2 regions of the Rhodococcus sp. JCM 9793 genome follow, and region 2 is predicted to be linked to the other one. Evidence: riboswitches for the same ligand, from Rfam matches in the RefSeq annotation. Region 2 holds a riboswitch; the other holds the start of a gene.
What was found. A riboswitch is a leader RNA that binds a small molecule or an ion and turns the genes downstream of it on or off. The one in region 2 is predicted to bind S-adenosylmethionine.
Positions count from the first base shown of each region.

Region 1: linked by a shared signal. The riboswitch ahead of metX (homoserine O-acetyltransferase MetX) and the one ahead of ACZ46K_RS20110 (hypothetical protein) in region 2 are both predicted to bind S-adenosylmethionine.

Region 1 covers NZ_AP043721.1:2,705,068-2,709,777, reverse strand. Annotated here, with positions in the region: gene ACZ46K_RS14545 (exodeoxyribonuclease III) at 1-317, opposite strand, end outside; gene ACZ46K_RS14540 (NADP-dependent isocitrate dehydrogenase) at 427-1,650, opposite strand; SAM riboswitch class IV at 1,927-2,041, shown strand; gene metX (homoserine O-acetyltransferase MetX) at 2,152-3,279, shown strand; gene ACZ46K_RS14530 (MarR family winged helix-turn-helix transcriptional regulator) at 3,332-3,799, opposite strand; gene ACZ46K_RS14525 (MFS transporter) at 3,964-4,710, shown strand, end outside.
Region 2 covers NZ_AP043721.1:3,896,779-3,901,488, forward strand. Annotated here, with positions in the region: gene idi (isopentenyl-diphosphate Delta-isomerase) at 1-52, shown strand, start outside; gene ACZ46K_RS20095 (VOC family protein) at 104-460, opposite strand; gene ACZ46K_RS20100 (TetR/AcrR family transcriptional regulator) at 513-1,181, opposite strand; gene ACZ46K_RS20105 (alpha/beta fold hydrolase) at 1,247-2,299, shown strand; gene ACZ46K_RS20110 (hypothetical protein) at 2,309-2,701, opposite strand; SAM riboswitch class IV at 2,730-2,842, opposite strand; gene ACZ46K_RS20115 (formate/nitrite transporter family protein) at 2,988-3,851, shown strand; gene ACZ46K_RS20120 (hypothetical protein) at 3,908-4,519, shown strand; gene ACZ46K_RS20125 (winged helix DNA-binding domain-containing protein) at 4,521-4,710, opposite strand, start outside.

The DNA of each region.
Region 1 (4,710 bases), 1.2 Mb from region 2:
GTCACATCCGCGTAGTCCGCCTCGATGTAACGGCCGGATTCGGCAAAGTCGTCGTCGAAACCCACTCGCACGGCATCTGCCGGCGTTCTCGACAGGATCGCGACCCCCGCCCGGCCCTTGACGGACGACTCGGATCCCACGACATGCCAGCCCGCGTCGAGGGCCGGAGCAATCGCAGTGTGGAACTGCTTCTCACTCGCGCGCACTTCCTGAAGACAGACGATGTCGGCGGCCGATGTCCCGAGCCAGGCCAGCAGGCCCTTGCCGGCCGCTGCGCGTACGCCGTTGACATTCACTGTGGTGATGGTGAGGGGCACGCCGACACCGTATCCGACACGATGACCGGAGCCGAAAACCGCGATGACCGGAGCCGAGAACACGGGACGCCCCTGGTAGGACATCCCGTGTCGTCGCTAGGGCCGCATCTCAGTGCGAGGCGCGGGCCTTCTGCAGGTTTTCGTCGAGCGCACCGAGGAACTCCTCGGTGGTCAGCCACGACTGTTCGGGGCCGACGAGCAGCGCGAGGTCCTTGGTCATGATGCCCGCCTCGACAGTCTTGATGACAACGTCTTCGAGCGCCTGGGCGAACTCGATGACCTCGGGGGTGCTGTCGAGCTTGCCACGATGTTCGAGACCACGGGTCCAGGCGAAGATCGACGCGATCGGGTTGGTCGACGTCGGCTTGCCCTGCTGGTGCTGCCGGTAGTGCCGGGTGACGGTGCCGTGTGCGGCCTCTGCCTCGACGGTCCTGCCGTCCGGGGTCATCAGTACGGAGGTCATGAGGCCGAGCGAGCCGTAGCCCTGCGCGACGGTGTCGGACTGGACATCACCGTCGTAGTTCTTGCAGGCCCAGACGTAGCCGCCTTCCCATTTGAGGGACGACGCCACCATGTCGTCGATGAGGCGGTGCTCGTAGGTGAGCCCCGCTGCGTCGAACTCCGCCTTGAACTCGTCCTCGTAGATCCGCTGGAACTCGTCCTTGAACATGCCGTCGTAGGCCTTGAGGATCGTGTTCTTGGTCGACAGGTAGACCGGGTAATTGCGCTGCAGACCGTAGGACAGCGAGGCGCGCGCGAAGTCCTGGATGGACTTCTTGTAGTTGTACATCCCCATGACGACGCCGCCGTCCTCGGGGATCCTGCAGACCTCGTGCTCGATCGGCTCGGAACCGTCGTCCGGAGTGTAGGTGATGGTGACGGTGCCGGCCCCGGGGACCTTGAAGTCGGTGGCGCGGTACTGGTCGCCGAATGCGTGACGGCCGACGATGACCGGCTTGGTCCAGCCCGGAACCAACCGAGGCACGTTGGAGATGATGATGGGGGCCCGGAAGATGGTGCCGCCGAGGATGTTACGGATTGTGCCGTTGGGCGACCGCCACATCTTCTTCAGGCCGAATTCCTCGACGCGCGCTTCGTCCGGGGTGATGGTCGCGCACTTGACGCCGACACCGTGCTTCTTGATGGCGTTCGCGGAGTCGATGGTGACCTGGTCGTCGGTCGCATCGCGATTCTCGATGCCGAGGTCGTAGTATTCGAGATCGACATCCAGATAGGGATGGATGAGCTTGTCTTTGATGAACTGCCAGATGATGCGAGTCATCTCGTCGCCGTCGAGTTCGACGACCTTACCCTCAACCTTGATCTTGGACATACGCGGTTCGTGTCCTCCTTGGACGGCAGTCGAGTCCCCGATCGGCCGCACTTCAGGAATACGGCCGCCTTCAGCTCAGGTATCCGAGCGTGGCTCTGCACGCGTCCGGTGCGGAGCCAAACAGAACAAGCGTACTGCTATTCGATCCGCACACAACCCTGGTCACGCCCTCTCGAACGCTACTGAGCAGTAACTTTCGCCATGTCCGACACCGGCCGAGGAGAGGTCGAGAGCCGCCTATCGAGCCGCCCGACCCAGCCGTTAGACTTCCGACGAGGTCATGAGTGCCAGCGCGAAGCCCCGGCTTGCTGGTCGGCAACCCTCCGGCCAGGGTGGGGTGCTCCGGGTGAGGACACGGTCGTCGGCGCACCGCCGACGACAAGCCGGCTCCTGGGAGGTTCGAAATGCTGATGAACTGTCGACACCGGCGCCCCCTCCAGCCCTCCGACATGGCAAGTAGGACGCGATGACCATCACCACCGGCCTCGAGGCGGTCGCATCTTGACAGCAGGTACCAACCGTCGGCGGATCGAACTCCCCGCGGAAGACGGACAGCTCGACACAGTCGACATCGGCAACATCACCCTCGAGAGCGGCGACATCCTTCCCGACGTCACCATCGCTCTGCAGCGGTGGGGCGCGCTGTCGCCCACCCGCGACAACGTCGTACTCGTCGAGCACGCCCTGACCGGCGACTCACACATCACCGGGCCCGCCGGACCGGATCACCCGTCCCCCGGCTGGTGGTCCGGCATGGTCGGCCCCGGCGCCCCGATCGACACCGACCGATGGTGCGTGGTTGCCACCAACGTCCTCGGCGGATGCCAAGGCACCACCGGACCGGGCAGCACCGCGCCCGACGGAAAACCGTGGGGTTCGCGATTCCCCCGGATCACCATCCGCGATCAGATCACCGCGGAATCCGCCCTTCTCGATGCTCTCGGCATCGACTCGTTGGCCGCGGTGACGGGTGGATCGATGGGTGGCATGAGGTCGCTCGAATGGATCGTCACCCACCCGAACCGGGTGCGGGCAGCGCTGGTCCTCGCAGTCGGTGCCCGTGCCACCGCCGATCAGATCGGCATCCAGAGCACCCAGATCGCTGCCATCATGGCAGATCCGGACTGGCAGGGCGGCGACTACTACGAGAGTGGCCGCCGACCGGAGGCCGGGCTGGGAATTGCCCGCCGCATGGCCCACCTGTCATACCGCAGCGAGGAAGAACTCGACTCACGGTTCGCGAATCTTGCTCAAGACGACGAGGATCCGTGGAGTGACGGGCGCTACGCGGTGCAGAGCTATCTCGACCACCAGGCGTCGAAGCTCGTCAACCGATTCGATCCCGGGACCTATGTGGTGCTCAGCGACGCAATGAACCGGCACGACGTGGGCCGCGGTCGCGGTGGCATCGAGGCCGCATTGGGGAGCACGCGTGTGCCGACGATCGTCGCGGGTGTCGATTCCGATCGGCTCTACCCGATCCGATTGCAGCAGGAGATCGCAGATGGTCTGCCCAATTGCGACGGTCTGCGCGTCCTCGAGTCACGCGACGGACACGACGGCTTCCTCACCGAGGCCGATGCGGTCGCGAAACTGCTCGTCGAACTGATGGGGTTGGCGAGGGCCTGATCGGGCCGATCGATCCGGCCCGATCTCGACGGTCTATCTACGTAATCCCGAGCTATCTACGTAACCCCGAGTCGGCCTCTGCCGAGTGAACGGACAGCTGCGCGTATTCCTCGATGTCCACATTGAATCGATGCAGGGCATCAGCGAAGGCTGCGACCTCCTCGTCGGTCCAATCGACGAGGATGCGCTCGAGTGCGGCGACCGACCGATCACGGGCCTGAACGAGACTTTCCAGGCCGAAATCGGTGAGCGCGAACTTGCGGGCGATGCCGCCGGCAGGGTCGTCGACGCGCTCGAGCAGTCCGTCGCGCACAGCCGCCGCGGTCTGCCGCTGCAGCGTCGACGCGTCGAGGCGCAGCGCCTCACTCAGCTCGCCGATCGAGCGGGGCCCATCGGACCGGATGCGGCTCAACAGAAGATATGAACTGCGCTCGAGCATGCGTCCGCGCCGATGCCCCGCGATCGTATGACGACTCAGCAGCATCTGCTCGTACTCGATATCGCCGATGCGACGGTCCATGGCGATCCTCCTCGTCTCATGAGAAGCCTGAATGTCCTGTGAGAAGCCTAACAGAGGGCATGCATCATACATATGCACTATGCATATGCTAGATACATATGTATAGTGCATATGCATGAAGCATGCAGGTTAGCTGCACGGCTCATCGGAAGGACTCCCCTACTATGGCCAAACCCGTTGCCCGCCCAGGGCTGGTGATCGCCGCACTCGCGTCCGCCGGCATCTCATCCGCGTTCACGCAGACGATGGTCACACCGCTCGTCGCACTGCTGCCCGGGATCTTCGACACCACCTCCGACAACACCACCTGGATCTTCACGGCAACGTTGCTCGCCGCGGCAGTCGCCGTGCCGATTTCCGGGCGCCTCGGTGACCTTTTCGGCAAGCGCCGGATGATGCTCCTGCTTGCACTGCCACTCACCATCGGCGCCATCATCTGCGCCCTCGCCCCATCCCTGCAGGTCATGATCCTCGGTCGCGCACTGCAAGGCCTCGGCTCCGGCATGGTTCCGCTCGGAATAGCGCTGCTGCGTGACGTGGTGCCGAAGGAGAGGCTTTCTTCGGCCATCGCGACGGTGAGCTCCACGCTCGGCGCCGGTGCCGCGATCGGACTGCCGATCTCTGCTGCCCTCATCGAGTTCTCCTCCTGGCGCGTGCTCTTCTGGGCCGCAGCCATCGTGAGCGGTCTCATCGCACTCACGATCTGGAGGGTTGTCCCCGACGTTCCCGCCGGCGCCGGAGGGCAGCGCTTCGACGGAATCGGCGCCGCGGGACTCGCGGTCGGCCTCGTCTCCTTGATCCTCGGAATCTCGAAGGGATCCTCGTGGGGATGGTCCTCCCCGCTCACGCTCGGACTGCTGGTCTCAGCCGTCATCGTCCTCGTCTTGTGGGGCACGTGGGAGCTGCGCACC
Region 2 (4,710 bases):
TCCGCAACTCGCGCAGGCCGGAGTTGCGCGGTGGGTCGACGCCGCGGTCTGACCCACCCCACTTGCCCGACGGCTGTCCCCGACGATCGATGGCCGAGAGGATTCACGCGTCGGACCACACGCCCAGTTCGTTACCACTCGGATCGAGGAAGGTGAACCGGCGCCCGCCGGGAAAGTCGTACGGTCCTGACGAGATTCTGCCTCCGGCACGTTCGACCGCGCCGACGGAGGCGTCGAGATCGCTGGAGTACAGCAAGACCAGAGGTCCGGCTGTGCCCGGTGCGCGCAGAGTCGTCAGTCCGCCGACCTCTCCGTCACCCTCGACTGCGCGAATGCCGGCGTATTCAGGCCCGTAGTCGTTGAAGTTCCAGCCGAAGGCGGATTCGTAGAAGGTGCGTGACGCGCGGAGGTCGGTAGCGCCGAGTTCGATGTAGTCGAATGCGTGATGTGTGTTTCCCATGAGGCCATGGTGACCCTCCCCACCGACATAGGCCGACGGACCCGGCATCCCGTCACGACTTTCGCGCACCGCTCGATCCAGCCGGCGACGGGATCGCATCCGTGCGGTCTGGCGATCGAGCGAGCCCCGTGTCCGCCGCGCAGACGGTGAACGCCTTCACGCTGCGGTCGATCTCGCGGGTGACGAGATCGACCGCTCCATCGGCATCCATCCCCGCAACCAGCACGGATTGCGTCGCACCGTTGCTGAGTGCCACCAACCTCATGGCCTCGTCGTGTGCCTCGACCTCGGACAGGCCGGCGCGACGAAGAAGTCGCTCGGCCTCGCCGACGGTCCCCCGCGACGCCTCGGCAAGGAACGACCTGATCCACGGATCGTTCGTCGTCTTCGCGAGGTAGGCGTACCAGACCGACACACCGACACGCGACGATGCATCGGTGGGGACAGGCTGGATGAGCAACGTCGCGAGGGCTGCTTTCGGATCGCCGGACGATCCCAGTTCGCGATAGCTCTTCTCAGCACCGGCGACCATCTCCTGCGCTCCGGACCGGATCAGATGTTGTTTCGATTCGAAGTAGTGCTGGATCCTGCCGATCGAGACGCCGGCCTCGACCGCCACCGCCTGAAAAGTCACCCCGTCGATACCTCGTTCGTGGATCACAGCCCACAGAGCCCACACGAGCTCTCTGCGGCGCTCGGCATGGTCGACCAATTTAGGCATGACAGGATTTTACAATATTTCTATACTGCAAACAGTTCGGATCGCCGACATCGAGGAGAAGAGACGTGAGTGAGCACACCGTAGGCACATACGCCCGGCTCGACCATCCACCACCCACCCGCCTTCACCACCGATTGCTCCGTCACCGATGGCTTCGCCGTAGCGGGTTTGTCGTGATTGCCGCGCTTGCCACAGTGGGCGCAATAAGTGTGCAGCAGTTCTTCTTCGGAGCTCAGAAGGTCGGGCACTTCCGCGATGCGGAGGGTCGCCGCACCTACGTCGAGGCGTATGAACAGGCAATGTCTGCGCTCCCCTCCCCTACGGCAACCCTCGACGTCACGACCCGTTTCGGCTCGGTTCGTGTCTACGAGTGGAGTTCACCGGAAACCGAGGACTCCGCTCCGGTCGTCCTGGTACCAGGCCGGTCGTCGGGTGTCCCGATGTGGACCGAAAATCTCACCGACTTCCTGCCACACCGACGCGTTCTCGCCTTCGACTCGCTCGGTGATGCCGGACTGTCGGTGCAGAGCGTTCCGCTGACCTCCTTCGGTGACCAGGCGACCTGGATCGACGACGCACTCGACGAACTCGCCGCCGAACCCGTCCACATCGTCGGCCATTCGTTCGGCGGCGCGATTGCAGCGACATACGCACGGCGATTCCCCGATCGCGTCCGATCGCTGACGCTCCTCGAACCCGTCTTCACCTTCGCGTATCCGTCCGCTCGCATGATGGCGTGGACGATGGTGTCGAGCCTGCCGCTCCTGCCGGAGGCCTGGCGCAACACCGCCCTCGGCAAGGTCGGCGGGGCCGAGTTCGATCCGAACGACGACATGGCAAAGATGATCGCTGCGGGCTCGGAGCACTATTCGGCAGCACTGCCGACGCCCTCGCCCCTCAACGACGACGAGATGGACTCTCTCACCATGCCCACCTATGTCGCCATCGCGGAACGGGATTCACTCGCCGGCGGCGACACCGCCGCGCAGCGGGCACGAACGCTTCCGCGCGCGACGGTCGACGTCTTCCCCGAGACCACCCATTCACTACCGATGCAGGCGAAAGAGCGTCTGGCGGTGGAGCTTCCCTCGTTCTGGAATGAGGCCGAACAGAACTGATCCGAATCCTCACCGTCCGGGCACGTACGTCAGCGCCGGGACACGTCCCGATACGCAATCCGTCCAGTGATCAGGAGCGGCGAGAGTGAAGGTCGCGGGCACATGGGGATCGGAACCCGGCAGAATCAGCACCCGCCACTGCGGAACCCAGGTCCCGATCTCCCCACCCGCGTGGACCACCCGGGCGATCGCGGCGGCGTCATGATGCCGGAATACGAGCCGTATTCCGTCCCAGGACAATTCGACGTGAGTATCGTCCAGCACGCACACGAGCGCACCGACACTGAGGTCGGAATCGCCGAAGGCCTTACGGGCGCGGATGAAATGGACGTGGTGACCGTCGCCGAACGAGGAGCACTCGTGGGCGTCTGCGCGATCGGTACTGTGGATACGGTCGGTCATGGTTATTCCTCCGGGTCGGCCCCGGGGCGGGGCGCTCGTGCCCGGGCCGGTCGGCCGCGAGCCGCTTCGTCATCCGAGCCACCCGCGAGCGTGGGGTTGGCGTGCCGTCAAGTCGGAGCTTGGCGACGGCATCTCGTGAAGCACCGCCAATATACATGATCGAGAGATCTCACAACCCGAGCGGCCCCGCTCGGAAGAGAACGCAACGCATCCTTATTGCCCCGCAACACACTGGTGACGGGCACTGCTGACACTGATCGGGCATTGTTCTCACCAGGAGGTTGCTGTGTCCTACGTTCCACCCGCCGAGTTGGCCCGCGCGATGGTCGACGCCGGCCAGAGCAAGGTCCTCATGTCCACCCGCGACACCCTGATCAGGGCGTACATGGCCGGTGCCATCCTCACGCTCGGAGCGGCGTTCGCGATCACCGTCACCGTGCAGACCGGCAACGCGCTCCTCGGAGCGATTCTCTTCCCGGTCGGATTCTGTCTGCTCTACCTGCTGGGGTTCGATCTACTCACCGGCGTGTTCACGATGGTCCCCATCGCCTATCTGGACAAACGTCCGGGGGTGACGATCGGGTCGATGCTCCGGAACTGGGGACTGGTCTTCGTCGGTAACTTCCTCGGAGCCGTCACAGTGGCCGTGCTGATCACATTCATCCTCACCTACGGCTACTCGATCCCGCCGGACGCGGTCGGTGAGCGTCTCGGCGAGATCGGTGAGGCCCGCACGCTCGGGTATGCCGAGCACGGCGCTGCCGGCATGGCGACCCTGTTCTTCCGTGGAATGCTGTGCAACTGGATGGTGTCCACCGGTGTTGTGGCAGCGATGATGTCGAAGAGTGTGCCGGGCAAGGTTCTCGTCATGTGGATGCCCGTCATGTTGTTCTTCTACATGGGATTCGAACACTCGGTCGTCAACATGTTCCTGTTCCCGTCCGGTCTGCTGCTGGGTGGAGACTTCACCCTCGGTGACTACCTGATCTGGAACGAAATCCCGACGGTTCTGGGCAATCTGGTCGGCGGTGTCGTGTTCGTGGGTCTTGCCCTCTACGTCACCCACGTTCGGACACAGCCCAAGCGCTCGGTCGCGACACCGCTCCCGGAGCATGCTGCAGTGACCGATAGGACTCCCGAATCCGTGTGAAGGGTCCGTTCGAGGCCTTCCGGTTCTTACGAGCACTCGATGCCTACTCTGATCGGATGGCGTCGTTCACACCGATCTCTCCGGCCGCACTTGCCGAACTGCTCGCCGAGCGGGCATGCGCACGACCGGGCCGGGTCGTCATGGCCATTTCGGCCGCCGACGCCGCTGACCCCATGGATCTGGCAAAGCGGGTGGTCGATACCCTGCGCACCGCGGGCCGTCCCGCGCACGCGGTAGCACTGCACGATTTCGTGCGACCGGCATCGCTCCGTCTCGAACACGGGCGCACCGACGAGCAGAGTTACCGGTCGAGCTGGTTCGACTACGACGCGCTGGACCGCGAGGTGGTGTCGTCGTTGAAGGAGCGGCATCGTTTTCTTCCGCGACTGTGGGACGAGACCACCGACCGCTCGGCCCGAGCCCGCCGGATCGACGCCGCAGACGATCACGTGATCATCGTGGCCGGCCCGATGCTCCTCGGCCGCGGTCTCACGTTCGATACGACCGTCGATCTGAGAATGTCCAAGGGTGCGCTCGAGCGGCGAACCCCCTCCGACCATCGTTGGACGATCGCGCCACTACTCGCGCATTCCGCCGACGCCTCGCCCGGTGCCGACATCGTCGTGCGTTTCGAACACCCCGACCGGCCCGCGCTGCGGGTTTCCTGAGTTACCCGGCTGCCAAGGCCTTGGCGAGGGGTGACGGGAATCTCGGCATCACCCGCACACCACCGAGCCATTCCTCGAGCCGCGCCGCTTCGTCGGTGAGGAATTCCGTGGCTTCCTTCCCTGCATCTTCGAGCATGTGGAGTCGAACTGCGCCGTCGTCGGTCTGCCACCACGTGCCGACGATCCTGCCG